2 regions of the Maccoyibacter intestinihominis genome follow, and region 1 is predicted to be linked to the other one. Evidence: predicted binding sites of a transcription regulator. Region 1 holds the regulator's gene; the other holds the start of a gene.
What was found. Region 1 encodes HrcA, which represses chaperone genes, less so after heat shock. Its sites were predicted from a motif close to TGTTAGCACTCNNNNNNNNNGAGTGCTAACA; they were not measured.
Positions count from the first base shown of each region.

Region 2: the regulator HrcA is predicted to act here: its motif matches at 4,205-4,235, upstream of htpG (molecular chaperone HtpG).

Region 1 covers NZ_JBBMEX010000001.1:254,995-266,879, forward strand. The annotation lists gene ffh (signal recognition particle protein) at 1-1,269, shown strand, start outside; gene rpsP (30S ribosomal protein S16) at 1,308-1,553, shown strand; gene WMO43_RS01200 (KH domain-containing protein) at 1,571-1,801, shown strand; gene rimM (ribosome maturation factor RimM) at 1,881-2,423, shown strand; gene trmD (tRNA (guanosine(37)-N1)-methyltransferase TrmD) at 2,435-3,157, shown strand; gene hrcA (heat-inducible transcriptional repressor HrcA) at 3,314-4,351, shown strand; gene grpE (nucleotide exchange factor GrpE) at 4,373-4,999, shown strand; gene dnaK (molecular chaperone DnaK) at 5,042-6,922, shown strand; gene dnaJ (molecular chaperone DnaJ) at 7,027-8,217, shown strand; gene WMO43_RS01235 (hypothetical protein) at 8,404-8,853, shown strand; gene prmA (50S ribosomal protein L11 methyltransferase) at 8,966-9,919, shown strand; gene WMO43_RS01245 (16S rRNA (uracil(1498)-N(3))-methyltransferase) at 9,957-10,703, shown strand; gene WMO43_RS01250 (cysteine desulfurase family protein) at 10,705-11,862, shown strand.
Region 2 covers NZ_JBBMEX010000003.1:415-6,494, forward strand. The annotation lists gene WMO43_RS03715 ([FeFe] hydrogenase, group A) at 1-1,463, opposite strand, end outside; gene WMO43_RS03720 (NADH-ubiquinone oxidoreductase-F iron-sulfur binding region domain-containing protein) at 1,475-3,364, opposite strand; gene WMO43_RS03725 (NADH-quinone oxidoreductase subunit NuoE family protein) at 3,354-3,842, opposite strand; gene htpG (molecular chaperone HtpG) at 4,323-6,080, shown strand, end outside.

The sequences.
Region 1 (11,885 bases):
GTCAAGGCAGCGTTAAAGGAAGTAAAATTAGCACTGTTAGAGGCAGATGTCAACTTCAAGGTGGTTAAGAACTTTGTAAAGACCGTACAGGAACAGGCGGTAGGCAGTGATGTCTTAAACGGATTGAATCCGGGACAGACAGTCATCAAGATAGTAAATGATGAGATGGTCCGTCTGATGGGGTCTGAGACAACAGAGATCGCACTTCGTCCGGGTAGTGAGACAACCGTGATCATGATGACCGGTCTGCAGGGAGCAGGTAAGACGACAACGACTGCAAAGTTAGCAGGAAAGTTCAAACAAAAGGGTAAAAAACCATTGTTAGTAGCTTGTGATGTCTATCGTCCGGCAGCGATTGAACAGTTGAAGATCAACGGAGAAAAGCAGGGCGTAGAAGTCTTTGCCATGGGCGATAAGAACAGTCCGGTGGATATTGCAAAGGCAGCGATCGAACATGCGGCGAAAAACGGCAATACCGTTGTGATCTTAGATACAGCCGGAAGACTTCATGTAGATGAAGATATGATGCAGGAACTTGCAGCGATCAAAGAAAACGTTGACGTGGCACAGACAATCTTAGTCGTAGATGCCATGACAGGACAGGATGCAGTCAATGTTGCAGGAACCTTTGATGAAAAAATAGGAATTGACGGCGTCATTTTAACAAAATTAGACGGCGATACGAGAGGTGGAGCGGCACTTTCCATTCGGGCAGTGACCGGAAAACCGATATTGTATGCAGGAATGGGTGAAAAACTTTCTGATCTAGAGCAGTTTCATCCTGACCGCATGGCGAGCAGAATCCTTGGAATGGGAGATGTGCTGACACTGATCGAGAAGGCACAGGAAGAGATAGACGAGGACAAAGCCCGTGAAATGGAGAAAAAGCTCAAAAAAGCAGAATTTGGTTTTGACGATTATTTAGAATCCATGAATCAGATGAAAAAAATGGGTGGACTTTCCAGTATCCTTAGCATGATGCCGGGTATTGGCGGAAGCCAGATCGCAGAGATCGAAAATGCGATGGATGAGAAAAAGATGGCAAGAATTGAAGGGATCATTTATTCCATGACTCCGCAGGAGCGTGCGAATCCTTCTATATTAAATCCGAGTAGAAAACGCAGAGTTGCGAATGGAGCCGGAGTAGATATCAGCGAAGTAAACCGATTAGTCAAACAGTTTGAACAGTCCAGAAAACTGATGAAACAGATGCCCGGAATGATGGGCGCTAAAGGTGGTAAAAGAGGAAGATTTAAATTTCCTTTTTAACAATATAGAAATCAATAACCTATGAGGAGGTGAAACAGATGGCAGTAAAAATCAGATTAAGAAGAATGGGACAGAAAAAAGCACCTTTCTATAGAATCGTTGTTGCAGATTCCAGATCTCCAAGAGATGGAAGATTCATCGAAGAAATCGGAACTTACGATCCGACAAAGGATCCAAGCGAGTACCACGTTAACGAAGAGTTAGCAAAGAAATGGTTAGCAAATGGTGCAAAACCAACCGATACAGTAGGCAGAATCTTTAAAGAAGCCGGAATCGAGAAATAATTGGTGAGGTGGATGTGATGAAAGAATTAGTAGAAGTAATTGCGAAATCACTCGTTGATTATCCGGATGAAGTCCAGGTCACCGAGACAGAGAATGACAAAGCAGTTGTTCTCGAATTAAAGGTTGCCCAGTCAGATATGGGCAAAGTCATTGGCAAACAGGGACGTATTGCAAAAGCGATCCGTACTGTAGTCAAAGCGGCTGCATCCAAAGAAGATAGAAAAGTTATCGTAGAGATTATGCAGTAGCAGTCAGGAGTCTTAAAATTCCCGGAGAATGGGAAGTTTAGGACTCTTTTATTCTATAAACGAAAAGGAATGGAGAATTATGACAGAATTATATCAGGTGGGTGCCATTACCCAGACACATGGAATCCGTGGAGAGGTCAAAGTATTTCCGATGACTGACGATGTGTCGCGCTTTAAGAATATGAAAGAACTGATTTTAGATACCGGAAAAGAACAGATCGTGTTAGAAGTGACAAGTGCAAGACCGCAAAAAAATCTGGTCATTCTAAAATTTAAAGGAATAGATAACATCAATGATGTGGAAAAATATAAAGGCTGTGGATTGTTTGTAACCAAAGAGAACCGTGTAAAATGCAAAAAAGACGAATATTTTATTGCGGATCTGATTGGTCTGCGTGCCATAGACGAAGAAGGAGAAGCCTTTGGAACCATCAGTGATGTGATACAGACCGGGGCAAACGATGTTTATGTTATAACGACAAAGCAGGGAGAAGAAGTGATGATCCCTGCGATCAAAGACTGTATATTAGAGGTGTCCGTGGAAGAACAGGATGGACAGGCAGGCTATGTCAGAATACATCTGCTGCCGGGACTATTAGATCTGAACAACAATCGTAAATAATAGGAGAAGACATGAGATTTCATATATTAACCCTGTTTCCTGACATGGTGGAGCAGGGACTTCATACCAGTATTATTGGAAGAGCAGTTGAAAAAGGACTGCTGGCCATTGAAGCGGTCAATATCCGTGATTATACCGTAGACAAGCATAAAAAAGTGGACGATTATCCCTATGGGGGCGGGGCAGGCATGGTGATGCAGGCACAGCCGATCTATGATGCTTATTTATCCATCGTAGAAAAAATCGGATATCGTCCAAGGACCATCTATTTAACTCCGCAGGGACCGCTTTTTACACAGCAGGCAGCAAAAGAGTTTGCATTAGAGGAAGATGTGATCCTGCTCTGCGGACATTATGAGGGAGTAGACGAGCGTGTCCTAGAGGAGATCGTAACCGATTACATTTCCATAGGAGATTATGTACTGACCGGAGGAGAACTTCCGGCAATGGTTTTAGTTGATGCCATCTCCCGTATGGTTCCGGGAGTGTTAAAAAACCAGGAATCCGGTGAAACCGAATCCTTAGAAGGAAATCTGTTAGAATACCCGCAGTATTCCAGACCGGAGGTGTGGCAGGAGAAAGCCGTTCCGCCGATCCTGTTATCTGGAAATCATCAAAAGGTAGATGAGTGGCGAAGAGAACAGTCCATCTTACGCACCAAAGAGAGAAGACCGGATCTGTTTGAGCGGGCAGAATTAAGTGAGAAAGAACGAAAAGTATACGGAGAGGAATAGTTCAGATCCGTTCCCGGAAATATAAAATAGAAGAAAAACACAAAAAAATCACAAATATTAGTTGACAAAGAAAAACAACGGTGCTATCTTAAGTACATAGATATTAGCACTCCACTTAAATGAGTGCTAACAAACCTCAGAAGGTCAGGTGAGATCATGGAGATGCTCGATGAGAGAAAGACAAAAATCTTAAAAGCCATCATCCGTAATTATTTAGAGACAGGAGAACCGGTTGGTTCAAGAACCATTTCAAAAGATTCGGATTTGAATTTGAGTTCAGCAACCATTCGTAATGAGATGGCGGACTTAGAAGAGATGGGCTATATATTGCAGCCGCATACCTCGGCAGGCAGGATTCCTTCTGACAAAGGTTATCGTTTTTATGTCGATCACCTGATTGAGGAAAAAGATAACGAAGTCACACAGATGAAGGAGTTCATGATAGAACATACCGAGAAAGTGGAGCAGGTATTAAAACAGGTAGCAAAGGTACTTGCAACAAATACCAATTATGCAGCGATGATCAGTGCTCCAAGCTATCAGAAGAGCCGGGTAAAATTCATCCAGTTATCACAGGTAGATGATGAACAGATTCTTGCCGTTATCGTAAGAGAGGGCAACATCGTAAAGAACAAGATCATTTCCGTGGGTGAGCCGCTTGGAAATGAAAGACTTCTGAAGCTGAACATCCTGTTGAATTCCAACTTAAACGGTCTTTCCATAGACCAGATCAATTTAGGAATGATTTCTTTATTAAAAGAACAGGCAGGGATAGACAGTGGAATCGTCAGTGATGTCTTAGATGCAGTAGCAGAGGCGATCGGTGAGGATGAAGATTTACAGATTTATACCAGCGGAGCAACAAACATTTTTAAATATCCGGAACTGAGTGATTCGAAGAGTGCCAGTGAGCTGATCGAGGCATTTGAAGAAAAACAGGAATTAGCAAGCCTTGTATCTGAAACCTTAAACTCAGAAGAGAATACGGGAATTCAGGTTTATATAGGAAATGAAACCCCGATCCAGACCATGAAAGATTGCAGTGTAGTCACCGCAACTTATGAATTAGGAGAGGGAATACAGGGAACCATTGGAATTATCGGTCCAAAGCGAATGGATTATGAGAATGTAATGGATAACCTGAAAAATTTGAAAGTGCAGTTGGATGATATCTTTCGAAAACCGAAAGATTAGCATAGAGAAAGGTGGAACATCATGGCAGAGAATAAGACAGAGGAAGAAATCTTAGAAACAGATACTGTCAACGAAGAAGCCTCTTCAGCAGAAGAGGAAACCAAAGAAGCCGGCAATGAAGCTTCCGCAGGCGAAACAGAAGCCAAAGAAGCAGAGGAAAAGGCAGATAAGAAAGCAGAAAAGAAAGAGAAAAAGGCAAAGAAGAAAAAAGATAAGAAAGACGAACAGATTGAAGAACTTCAGGATCGGGTCAGACGCCAGATGGCAGAGTTTGATAACTTCCGTAAGAGAACGGAAAAAGAAAAAGCCCAGATGTTTGAAGTCGGAGCTAAGAGTATTATCGAAAAGATACTTCCGGTCATAGACAATTTTGAAAGAGGACTCGCAAGTATCCCGGAGGAAGAAGCAGGAAGTGCTTTTGCCGATGGAATGAACATGATATATAAGCAGCTCATGAATGAGTTAGAGCAGGCTGGTGTAGCACCAATTGAAGCAGTTGGCGAAGAATTTGATCCGGAATACCACAATGCAGTGATGCAGGTGGAAAATGACGAATTAGAATCAGGAACCGTTGCACAGGAATTACAAAAAGGCTACACATACCGTGACAGTGTGGTAAGACACAGCATGGTAGCAGTCGTACAGTAAGCAGCAAAGAAAGAATTCATATATATTTAGGAGGAATGACTTATGAGTAAGATTATCGGTATTGATTTAGGAACAACAAACAGTTGTGTAGCAGTTATGGAAGGTGGTAAACCGGTTGTTATCGCAAATACAGAAGGTGCAAGAACCACACCATCCGTTGTAGCATTTACAAAGACAGGAGAAAGACTTGTCGGAGAACCTGCAAAACGTCAGGCAGTTACCAATGCAGAAAAAACAATCTCTTCTATTAAAAGAGAGATGGGTACAGATTACAAAAAAGAGATCGATGGCAAAAAATACAGCCCACAGGAAATCTCAGCAATGATCTTACAGAAATTAAAAGCAGATGCAGAAGGATACTTAGGAGAAAAAGTATCAGAAGCAGTTATTACCGTGCCTGCATATTTCAACGATGCACAGCGTCAGGCAACCAAGGATGCCGGCAAGATCGCAGGCTTAGAAGTAAAACGTATCATCAACGAGCCTACAGCAGCAGCATTAGCTTATGGACTTGACAATGAAAAAGAGCAGAAGATCATGGTTTACGACTTAGGTGGTGGTACATTCGATGTTTCCATTATCGAGATCGGTGACGGTGTTATCGAAGTATTATCTACATCCGGTAACAACAGACTTGGTGGAGATGATTTCGACCAGAAGATTACAGACTGGATGTTAGACGAGTTTAAGAAAGCAGAAGGCGTAGACTTATCTACTGATAAGATGGCACTTCAGAGATTAAAAGAAGCAGCAGAGAAAGCAAAGAAAGAGTTATCCTCTGCAACAACAACAAACATCAACCTTCCGTTCATTACAGCAACAGCAGAAGGACCAAAACATTTTGATATGAACTTAAGCCGTGCAAAATTCGATGAGTTGACACACGACTTAGTAGAAAAGACAGCAGAACCTGTTCAGAACGCATTAAGAGATGCAGGACTGACAGCAGCAGATTTAGGTCAGGTACTCTTAGTTGGTGGTTCTACAAGAATCCCGGCAGTACAGGATAAAGTAAAACAGTTAACAGGTAAAGAGCCAAGCAAATCCTTAAACCCGGATGAGTGTGTTGCACTTGGTGCATCTATCCAGGGCGGTAAATTAGCAGGAGATGCCGGCGCAGGTGAGATCCTCTTACTGGATGTTACTCCACTGTCCTTATCCATTGAGACAATGGGCGGTATCGCAACCAAGTTAATTGAGAGAAATACAACGATCCCTACAAAGAAGAGCCAGACCTTCACAACAGCAGCAGATAATCAGACAGCCGTTGATATCAACGTAGTACAGGGTGAGAGACAGTTCGCAAGAGATAACAAATCCTTAGGACAGTTCCGTTTAGATGGAATCCCACCGGCACGTCGTGGTGTACCGCAGATCGAAGTAACTTTCGATATTGATGCAAACGGTATCGTAAATGTATCTGCAAAAGATTTAGGAACAGGAAAAGAGCAGCATATCACAATCACAGCAGGTTCTAATATGTCTGATGATGATATCGAAAAGGCAGTCAAAGAGGCAGCTGAATTCGAGGCACAGGATAAGAAGAGAAAAGAGGCAATTGATACCAGAAATGATGCAGATGCTTTCGTATTCCAGACAGAAAAAGCATTAGAGGAAGTAGGTTCATCCCTTGATGCAGCAGATAAGTCAGCAGTAGAAGCAGACTTAAATGCATTAAAAGCAATGGTAGAAGCACATCAGAATGCAGAAGATATGACAGATGATCAGGTTGCAGAGATGAAAGCAGCAAAAGAGAAACTGACAGAGAGTGCACAGAAAGTATTTGCTAAGATGTATGAGCAGGCTCAGCAGGCACAGGGTGCAGGTCCGGACATGGGAGCGGCAGGTCCTGATATGGGCAGTGCAAATGCAGGAAGCAATGCAGATGATGATGTAGTAGACGCAGATTATAAAGAGGTATAAAAGCAGGCAAAAATACTGTAGCAGACAGTGAGGCAGGCTTTAGAGGAAAAGGGTTGGCGGCATCTGCCGTCAGCCCTTATACACGATAAAAGAAGGAACAGATTATGGCAGAACAGAAAAGAGATTATTATGAAGTCCTCGGCGTCGAAAAAAATGCCGATGATGCAGCAATCAAAAAAGCATATCGTGCATTGGCAAAAAAATATCATCCTGACATGAATCCGGGGGATCAAGAGGCTGAAAAGAAGTTTAAAGAGGCGTCCGAGGCATATGCAGTACTTAGTGATCCTGAAAAGAGAAAACAGTATGACCAGTTTGGTCATGCTGCCTTCGAAGGTGGTGCAGGCGGAGCCGGTGGATTTGATTTCTCAGGCATGGATTTTGGCGATATATTTGGTGATATATTTGGTGACTTCTTCGGAGGAGGGACTTCCAGGAGAGGACCGGACAATGGACCAAGACGAGGAGCCAATTTACGCGCAAGAGTGCGTATTACATTTGAGGAAGCAGTTTTCGGCTGTGAGAAACAGATCGAGATCACATTAAAAGATGACTGTACCACCTGTGGCGGTTCCGGTGCGAAACCGGGAACAAGCAAAGACACCTGTCCAAAATGTGGTGGAAAAGGAAAAGTTATGTACACCCAGCAGTCACTCTTTGGTATGGTACAGAATGTACAGACCTGTCCGGAATGTGGTGGAACAGGACAGATCATCAAAGAAAAATGTAAAGACTGTCATGGAACAGGCTATATTGCAAAGAGAAAGAAGATCAGTGTTATGATCCCGGCAGGAATTGACAATGGTCAGAGCGTGCGCATCCGTGATAAAGGCGAGCCGGGCATCAATGGCGGTCCAAGAGGCGACCTGTTAGTAGAAGTTATGATCAGCGGTCATCCGATCTTCCAGAGACAGGATACCAACCTTTATTCTACAGCACCAATCTCTTTTGCACAGGCAGCACTTGGTGGAGAAGTCCGTATCAGTACCATAGATGGGGATGTCTTATACGATGTGAAACCGGGAACACAGACAGACACAAGAATCCGGTTAAAAGGAAAAGGTGTGCCGTCACTTCGAAATAAGAATGTCCGTGGTGACCACTATGTTACCTTAGTGGTACAGGTGCCGACAGGCTTAAGCAGTGAGGCAAAAGAGGCATTGCGTAAATTTGATGAGGTCAGTGGCAATTCCTTAAACAGCCAGAATGGGGCAGCCGGAAATAAAGAAAAACCGGAAAAATCAAAGAAAAAAGGATTTATGGGAAAAATCAAAGAAACCTTAGATGATATTTAAAGATATTTAAGATCACATAAAAAATTCCATACAAAACATGCAGTCAGTGCCAAGGGCAGGATTCCTAGGAGTCACACCTTGGCACTTGCTATTTTATTTTAGATAGTATAAAATTAGGTGGAATAGCAAAAATGCACAAAGTATGCAAAGTGGCGGGTCAGGCGAAGATACAAAGGAGCGGATAGCATGGGAAAAGCTCAGAATAGCAATGCCGAGCATTTTCAGCAATGGTGCTTTCAGGAAACCGCAAAGTTAGAACGGAAGAGGAAAGAACTAGAGCGGGAAGAAAAACTGTTAGAACAGGAAAAAAGTCTTTTGAATATGAAGTTAGATATTCTGAAAGAAGAATACCGTAAGTTAGCGGATGAAAAAGAACAGTTCAAGCGCGAAAAGCAGTATCATGCATGGGAAGAGCAGAAGCGTGAACAGAAAAAAGAGCGGAAGGCCTATGAGAGCGAAAGCACGCTGACCATGAAACCGGAGCTGTTTTTTCGGGGCGTTGGAAATGAGCTGATGTTGAAAAAGCGTTATAAGGATCTGATCAAAATATATCACCCGGACAATGTGGCGGGCGATACCAGAACCGTTCAGGAGATCAATAAAGAATATGAGAAAATGAAACAATTGTTTTTATAAAGATTAGGGTGTCAAAAGGCGGTTTCAAGTTGCCAGCCACTAAGTTGTGAGCCACCGTTTGACACCCTAATCTTATAAATAGAATTATATAGATAGAAGAGGATATGCACAGATGAAGTGGAATAAGTTTACAATTAAAACAACAACAGAAGCAGAAGATTATCTGAGTGCCATGTTAGATGAGATCGGTGTGGAAGGGATCGAAATTGAAGATAACGTCCCACTTTCAAAGGAAGACCAGTCGGCAATGTTTATTGATTTTTTGCCGGAACTGCCACAGGATGACGGTACCAGTAAAGTGAGTTTTTATATAGATGCCGAGAATGATTATGAAGAGATTTTAGAGCAGGTCAAAGCAGGGATCGAAGAATGGCGTCAGTTTGTCGACATTGGAGAGGGCAGCATCATACAGAGTGAGACCGAGGACATTGACTGGCAGAACAACTGGAAAGAATTTTTTAAAGCCTTTACCATTGATGATATTTTGATCAAACCGACCTGGGAGGAATTAAAAGAAGAGGATAAAGGAAGAATCTTGATCGAGATCGATCCGGGAGTCTCTTTTGGAACCGGAAAACATGAGACAACACAGCTTTGTATCCGTCAGCTCCGTAAATATATGAAGGATTCGGCAAAAGTCTTAGATGTTGGCTGTGGAAGCGGGATTCTTTCCATTGTTGCATTAAAACTCGGAGCAGGAGAGGTAGTAGGAACCGACATTGATAAAGACTGTATCATGTCTGCGAACGAGAATTTAAAGGTCAATCATTTAGAAAATGCAAAAACAGAGTTCTATGTGGGAAATCTGATCGATGATACGCAGTTGCAGCAGACCGTTGGAAACGAGTGTTACGATATCGTAGTGGCAAATATTTTAGCAGATGTCATTATCCCGATGGCACCTGTCATTCCGGCACGTCTGAAAAAAGGTGGTATTTTTATCACATCGGGTATTATTGACTTTAAAGAGCAGGAAGTAAAAGAGGCTTTGGAAAAAGCAGGATTTGAGATATTAGAGACGAACTATCAGGGCGAGTGGGTCAACATTACAGCAAAAAAATGTTAAGGTGTCTGCGATAAACAGTAGCAGAAGGAGAGAGGACATGCATCAGTTTTTTGTAGACAGAGAACAGATCGGAACAGAATATATAACGATTACCGGAGAGGATGTAAAGCATATCAAAAATGTGCTCCGCATGAAAGAGGGCGAAGAAGTCCGTATCAGTGACGGTGCCGGTGGAGACTTCTTTTGTACGATAGAAAAAGTAACTTCCGAAGAAGTACTTGCAAAGATCCTCCCAAAAGAAGCCGGGAATACGGAACTTCCAAACCGTATTTTTCTATTTCAGGCGGTGCCGAAAGGGGAACGCATGGAGTATGTGATCCAAAAGGCAGTGGAACTTGGAGTCTATGAGATCATTCCGGTAGAGATGAAGTACTGCGTGGTACGTTTAGACGATAAGAAAAAGGAGAAAAAAAGAGAGCGCTGGCAGGCAATTGCAAAGAGTGCCGCAAAACAGGCAAAGCGGAGCAGGATCCCGGAGATCCATCCGGTTATGAGCTATGATAAGGCAGTAGAGTATGCAAAGAACTGTCAGCTTTGTCTTGTGCCATATGAGAATGAGCGTGGCATGAAAGGTACAAGGGAAGTACTGAAAAAAATAGAGCCGGGAATGGATATCAGTGTGATGATCGGGCCGGAAGGCGGTTTTTCCGAGGAAGAGATTGAGATGGTCAGGGAAGAGATGGAAGTGTTGTCCTTAGGAAAGCGGATCCTTCGCACCGATACAGCCGCAATTACCGTGATGAGCATGCTGATGCTGGAAATAGAAATGAAAGAAGAAGAGTAGAATGGAAGCATATTTAGATAATTCTGCAACGACAAGATGTTCGGAAAGTGTCCGCGACATCATGTTACAGGTTATGATGGAAGATTACGGAAATCCGTCCTCCTTACATCTGATGGGAAAAAAAGCAGAGGATTATATCAAAGAAGCAAGAGAGAAAATAGCAAAGACACTGAAAGTAACGGAAAAAGAGATCGTTTTTACTTCCGGAGGTACGGAATCGAATAATTTAGCGATCATCGGAAGTGCCATGGCAAACCAACGTGCCGGAAAACATATTATCACAACGGCAATTGAACATGCATCGGTTGCAGCGGTGGTCGGTTTTTTAGAAGAACAGGGATTTGAGGTAACCATTCTTCCGGTGGATGAGAATGGACAGATCTCCTTAGAAGAATTAGAGGCTGCAATACGGGAAGATACCATTTTAGTGTCGATGATGCAGATCAACAACGAGATGGGAGCAATTGAGCCGATTGCCGAGGCAGGGGCATTGATCAAGAAAAAGAATCCGAACACCCTGTTTCATGTGGATGCGATCCAGTCCTACGGAAAATTGCGGATCTATCCGAAAAAAATGAGTGTGGACATGCTTTCTGTCAGTGGACATAAACTGCACGGACCAAAGGGAAGCGGATTTTTATATATCAAAGATAAGACAAAAGTAAAACCGATCCTGTTTGGTGGCGGCCAGCAAAAAGGGATGCGCTCCGGCACAGAGAATGTTCCGGCAATTGCAGGACTTGGTGTTGCATGTGAGGAGATCTACCGGAATTATGATGCGAATTATGCACACCTTAGGGAAGTCAAGGAAGCATTTTTAAAAGGGATCGCCACCATAGAGGGAACACATATCAATGGCTGTGTGGGAGAGGATTCGGCACCGCACATTGTCAGTGTCAGCTTTGAGGAGATCGATAAGAGTGAGGCACTTTTACATGCCTTAGAAGACCGTGGCATTTATGTATCCGCGGGGTCTGCCTGCTCATCTAACAAACCGGCAGTCAGTGCGACCTTAAAAGCCATCGGTGTGCCAAAGGCAATGTTGACAGCGACACTGCGTTTCAGTTTTTCCGTGCATACAACGATCGAAGAGGTAGAGTACGCCTTGGATGCATTGCGGGAACTGCTTCCGTTTTTACGGAAATATCGCAGCCATTAGAAAAAATCACAGACAATAGAGAG
Region 2 (6,080 bases), on a different contig from region 1:
TCACCGCTTTCGATCTTCTTGATCAGCTCCTCTGCATTACCAAGTCCGCTGACGATGCCGATACGGACGGTACGCTCTCCTAAATCCAATTCACAGATCTTGGTGCCTGCCATTCCTCGTGTTCCGATGAACTCAATGTCTTTTAATGCTTTCGGACTCTTATCGGCTACGACACGTCTGACTGCTGCTTCGGTCACACCACCGGTTGCTCCAAAGATCACACCGGCTCCGGAATAGATTGAGAATGGCATATCATATGCTTCCGGCTCTAAACGGTCAAAGCGGATACCGATCTCTTTAAACATTCCAATTACTTCTTCGGAAGTCAGAACATAATCCACATCCGGTCTGCTGTTGCGTACAAACTCTTCTCTGGATGCCTCATATTTCTTTGCCGTACATGGCATAATCGCAACGGATACGGTCTCTTTTCCTTCTTCTTTGTCTAATTTCTTATAATATTCTTTGATGACCGCTCCAAACATCTCCATCGGGGATTTTGAAGTAGATACATATTTCATCAGGTGCGGATATTTTGTCTCTACAAAACGGATCCAGCCCGGACAACAGGAAGTAAAGAGTGGGTATTTCCGTCCTTCTTCGGAAAGTGTCTCTACTAACTCCGCAGACTCTTCCATAATGGTAAGGTCTGCTCCCACGGAGGTATCAAAGATTGCATCTACACCTAATTTTCTTAAGGATGCAATTAATTTTCCAATTGTATTCTCACCCGGTTCATAACCGAATGCCTCACCGATCGCAACACGGACTGCCGGTGCAATCTGCATTACCACACGTTTTTTCGGATCATGGATTGCTTCCCATACGTCATGGGTATCGTTTTTGATCGTAATCGCTCCGGTCGGACAGACTGCTGCACACTGTCCACAGTTGACACAGTTTGTATCCGCAAGATCACGTCCGAATGCTGTGGAAATGATCATTTTAGAGCCACGGTTTGCAAAATCGATCGCTCCGACATGCTGAATCTCGTTGCAGACACGGACACAGTCACCACAGAGGATACATTTATTCGGGTCTTTTACGATCGCTTTTGAAGAACGGTCTATCGGACGGATCGGATTGGTGTTCTCAAAACGCACTCCCGGAATTCCGAAACGTTTGGCTAATTCCTGCAGTTTACATTTTCCATTCTTCTCACAGGTTGTACAGTCTCTGCAATGTGCTGCTAATAACAGCTCTAAGATACGTTTTCTGTGATAATAAAGCTGTGGTGTATTCGTATAGATCTCCATCTCATGCTTTGGCGGTGTAGAACAGGATGCCACAATGCCACCCCACTTGTCTTCTACGACACACATACGGCATGCACCATAGATGGATAAATCTGAGTAATAACAAAATGTCGGTAAAATAATTCCGGCTTTGCGGATTACCGCAAGTATATTTTTTTCATCGGTGAACGACACGCGTTCTCCGTCTATGATCATATATTTTTCCATGCCAGTCCCTCCTATACTTCTTTTACTGCATGGAAAGGACAACCTTCCTTGCAGGCTCCACACTTGATACACTTCGTGGTATCAATCTTAAACGGTTTCTTGATCTCGCCGGAAATTGCTCCAACCGGACAGACTCTTGAACATTTTGAGCATCCTTTACAAAGTTCCGGATCGATCTGAAGGGTTACTAAGGCTTTACACTGTCCTGCCGGACACTTCTTATCTACCACATGGGCAATATATTCATCACGGAAGTATTTCATCGTGCTGACAACCGGAGATGCTGCTGTCTTTCCAAGTCCACAGAGTGCTGTTGCGGAAATGGTCTCGGACAGTTCCTCTAATAATGTAATATGCTGCATCGTTCCGCGTCCTTCGCAGATATCGGTTAACAGCTCTAACATACGCTTGGTTCCCTCGCGGCACGGAATACATTTTCCACAGGATTCGTTCTGTGTAAAGTTCATGAAGAATCTTGCCACTTCTACCATACAGCTCTTGTCGTTCATAACAACAAGTCCACCACTTCCGATCATGGCTCCTACTTTTTTCAGGGAGTCAAAATCCAACTGTAAATTCAGGTGGTCTTCACTCGGATTGATACAGAGACATCCACCGGATGGTCCTCCGATCTGGACTGCCTTAAACTCTCCACCTTTGACACCGCCTCCGATATCAAAAATAACTTTGCGAAGCGGTGTTCCCATCGGAACCTCGATCAGTCCTGTATTCATAACGTTTCCTGTTAAGGCAAACGCTTTTGTTCCATGGTTCTTATCCGGTCCGATCGTCTTATACCAGTCTGCCCCTTTATTGATGATCGGCGGAACGTTACAGTAGGTCTCTACGTTATTTAAAACGGTTGGTTTTTCAAACAATCCTTTTTCTACGGTACGAGGCGGTTTTACACGCGGCATACCACGATTTCCCTCGATGGAAGCGGTCAGTGCGGAACCCTCACCACAAACGAATGCTCCGGCACCCTGACTGATCTTTAAGTCAAAGTCAAAACCTGAATTTAAGATATTTTTTCCTAACAGACCTTTTTCTTCTGCCTTCTGAATTGCTGTCTGAAGACGTTCTACGGCAAGCGGATACTCTGCACGCACATAGATATATCCGTAATGTGCTCCGGTTGCAATACCTGCAATCAGCATTCCTTCAATCACACGATGCGGATCTCCCTCCATCATGCTTCGATCCATGAATGCTCCCGGATCTCCCTCATCACCATTACATACCACATATTTAATTTCGGAATCCTGTGCTAATACCTGTGCCCATTTTCTTCCGGTCGGGAAACCGCCGCCTCCACGTCCTCGTAAGGATGCTTCGGAAATCTCATCGACAATCTGCTGTGGTGTCATATCAAACAGTGCTTTTGCTACGGCACTGTAACCGCCGACTGCTATGTATTCTTTGATGGACTCTGCATTAATACGTCCACAATCCTCTAATGCCACACGGGTCTGCTGCTTATAGAATGGGATTTCCTCCTGTTTCTCATAAGCCTTGCCCTCCTGGTCATGATATACCAGACGCTCGATCACGCGGTCATTGATGATACTCTCTTCGATAATTTCTTCACAATCTTCTACCTTTACTTTGATATAAAGAAGTCCTGCCGGTTCAATTCTAAGCAATGGTCCCATTTCACAAAATCCATGGCATCCACTCTTTTTCAGTCCCACACTCTCTTCATGCGGTTCTTTTTCCAATACCAGAGAACATTTGATGCCGCGTTCTTTTAAAATTTCCTGCAATCTTGCATAGATGTTTAAAGAACCTCCGGCAACACATCCGGTTCCTGCACAGATTAAGATCTGCTTTTTCTGTGTCTTTAAAGAAGCTGCGTACTCCGCTCTTTTTGCTTCTAATTCCTGTCTTGTCTTAATTTTCATTTGCAGCTTCCTCCTTTAATTCTTCTATTAAAGCTCTTGCCTTTTCAGGGGTCATTGCCGGATGTACTTTGTCATTGACTGTACAGACCGGTGCTAATCCACAGGCTCCCAGACAGGAAACCGTCTCAACCGTAAACATCATATCCTCTGTGGTCGGATGCTCCTGTGATACACCCAAAACAGAACGGATTTCATTTAAGATTGCGGTAGAATTCCGCACATGACAGGCGGTACCGTCACAGATCTTGATCACATATTTTCCCTTTGGCTCTAAGGAAAAATTCTCATAAAAGGTTGCTACACCATACACTTTTGCTTCACTCAATCCCAATTCACCTGCGATGTAAGTGAGTACCTTCTGTGGAAGGTAATGATAGATTTTCTGGATATCCTGCATGATCGCAATGACGGATGTCTTGTTGTAATCATGAGCCTTCAGGATGTCATCCAATTGTTTTTTCTCTTCTTTTTTCAATATATATCCTCCTTATTTCTTGCCCGCGCAGCGTGGCATATAGATGCCCTGTGGGTGCTCCTTATTTCTTGCCCGCGCAGCGTGGCATATAGACATGTTAACTCATTTTAATTTATTATATCATCGTTAAAATATTAACGCAATGAAAATGAACAATTTTTCTCAATAATCTTTACGTTTTCTATGCATTTTTTCTAAAATGCACAAATCCAAGTACAATTTGTTGTGCATTTTTTATTTGTATTTCTCTGTTTTTTCGTCTTTTTCGTCATTTTCTTTATTTGGAGATTTTTTATTTCTCTGATTGTTTATATTTTTTTAATAAATTCTCATTAAGTCCATGTTTTCAATGTTTTTGCCGTATCTGTTAGCACTCATTTTTATCGAGTGCTAATTTTCTATTGACATTGTCATTTTCTAATACTAAAATATGTACTAGCATCAAAACATTTGAAAGCAAAACACAAGAAGGAGTGTATGACTATGAGTAACAGACATGGAAGCCTTTCCATTAACAGTGACAATATTTTTCCTATTATAAAGAAATGGTTATATTCTGACCACGACATTTTTTACCGTGAATTGATCTCGAACGGTTGTGATGCCATTACCAAATTGAAAAAACTGGATATGATGGGTGAATACAGCCTCCCGGATGACTACGAAGCAAAAATCCGCGTAGTTTTGAACCCGGAAGAAAAAACTTTGAAATTTATCGATAACGGTCTTGGTATGACTGCTGACGAGGTTGAGGAATACATCAATCAGATTGCTTTTTCCGGTGCCACTGACTTTTTAGAAAAATACAAGGACAAGGCAAACGAAGACCAGATCATCGGACATTTCGGTCTCGGCTTCTACTCTGCTTTTATGGTAGCAGACGAAGTGCATATTGATACCCTTTCCTATAAGGATGGCGCTACGGCTGTTCACTGGGAATGTGACGGCGGTACAGAGTTTGATATGAATGATGGAACAAAAGAAGGCGTCGGTACAGAGATCACTCTTTTCTTAAACGAGGACTGCCTTGAGTTTGCCAACGAGTATCGTGCAAGAGAAGTCATTGAAAAATACTGCTCTTTCATGCCTACCCCGATTTTCTTAGAAAAGGAAAATGCAGAAACCGAATACGAAACTATTCCGGCAGATGAAGTAACCGAAAAGGACACTGTCGTGGAAAACATCGTGGAAGAAGCAAAATATGAAGAAAAAGAAAACGAAGACGGTACAAAGGAACAGGTAGAAGTCTCCCCTCGAATGGAAAAAGCAAAGATCGTAAAACGTCCGGTTGCTTTGAATGACACGAACCCGCTTTGGGCAAAACATCCAAATGAATGCACCGATGAAGAATATATTGCTTTTTACCGCAAGGTATTCCAGGATTACAAGGAGCCTTTATTCTGGATCCATCTGAATATGGATTACCCGTTTAATTTAAAGGGTATTCTCTACTTCCCAAAGATCAACATGGAATACGAATCCATTGAAGGTGTGATCAAACTTTACAACAATCAGGTATTTATTGCCGACAACATCAAAGAGGTGATCCCGGAATTCCTGATGCTCTTAAAAGGTGTCATCGACTGCCCTGACCTGCCTTTAAATGTTTCCAGAAGTGCTTTACAGAACGATGGTTTTGTCAAGAAAATTTCTGATTATATTACAAAAAAGGTTGCAGATAAACTTGCCGGTCTTTGCAAAACAGACAAAGAGTCCTATGAAAAATACTGGGATGACATCAGCCCATTCATTAAGTTCGGTTGCTTAAAGGATGAAAAATTCTGCGACAAGATGAATGATTATATCCTGTTCAAGAACTTAGATGACAAGTACCTGACCTTACCTGAAATCCTGAAAAAGGACGAAGCTGATACTGATACCGGGGAAAATCAGGATACCGATACTGCTGCTGATACCGAAAAAGATACCCGCAAGGTTGTCTACTATGTTACCGACAAGGTTCAGCAGAGCCAGTACATCCGTATGTTCAAAGAACAGGGTATGGACGCTGTCATTTTAGACCACAACATTGATACTTCTTTCATTTCACAGTTAGAAGCCCGCAACGAACAGTATCGTTTCGCCCGCATTGATGCAGACGTAACGGATTCCTTAAAAGAAGATGTTTCGGAAGAAGAATTAAAAAAAACCACAGATACTCTGACTGAGGTATTCAAAAATGCTCTTGGAAAAGACAACTTAGATGTCAAAGTAGAAAAATTAAAGGATGAAAATATTTCC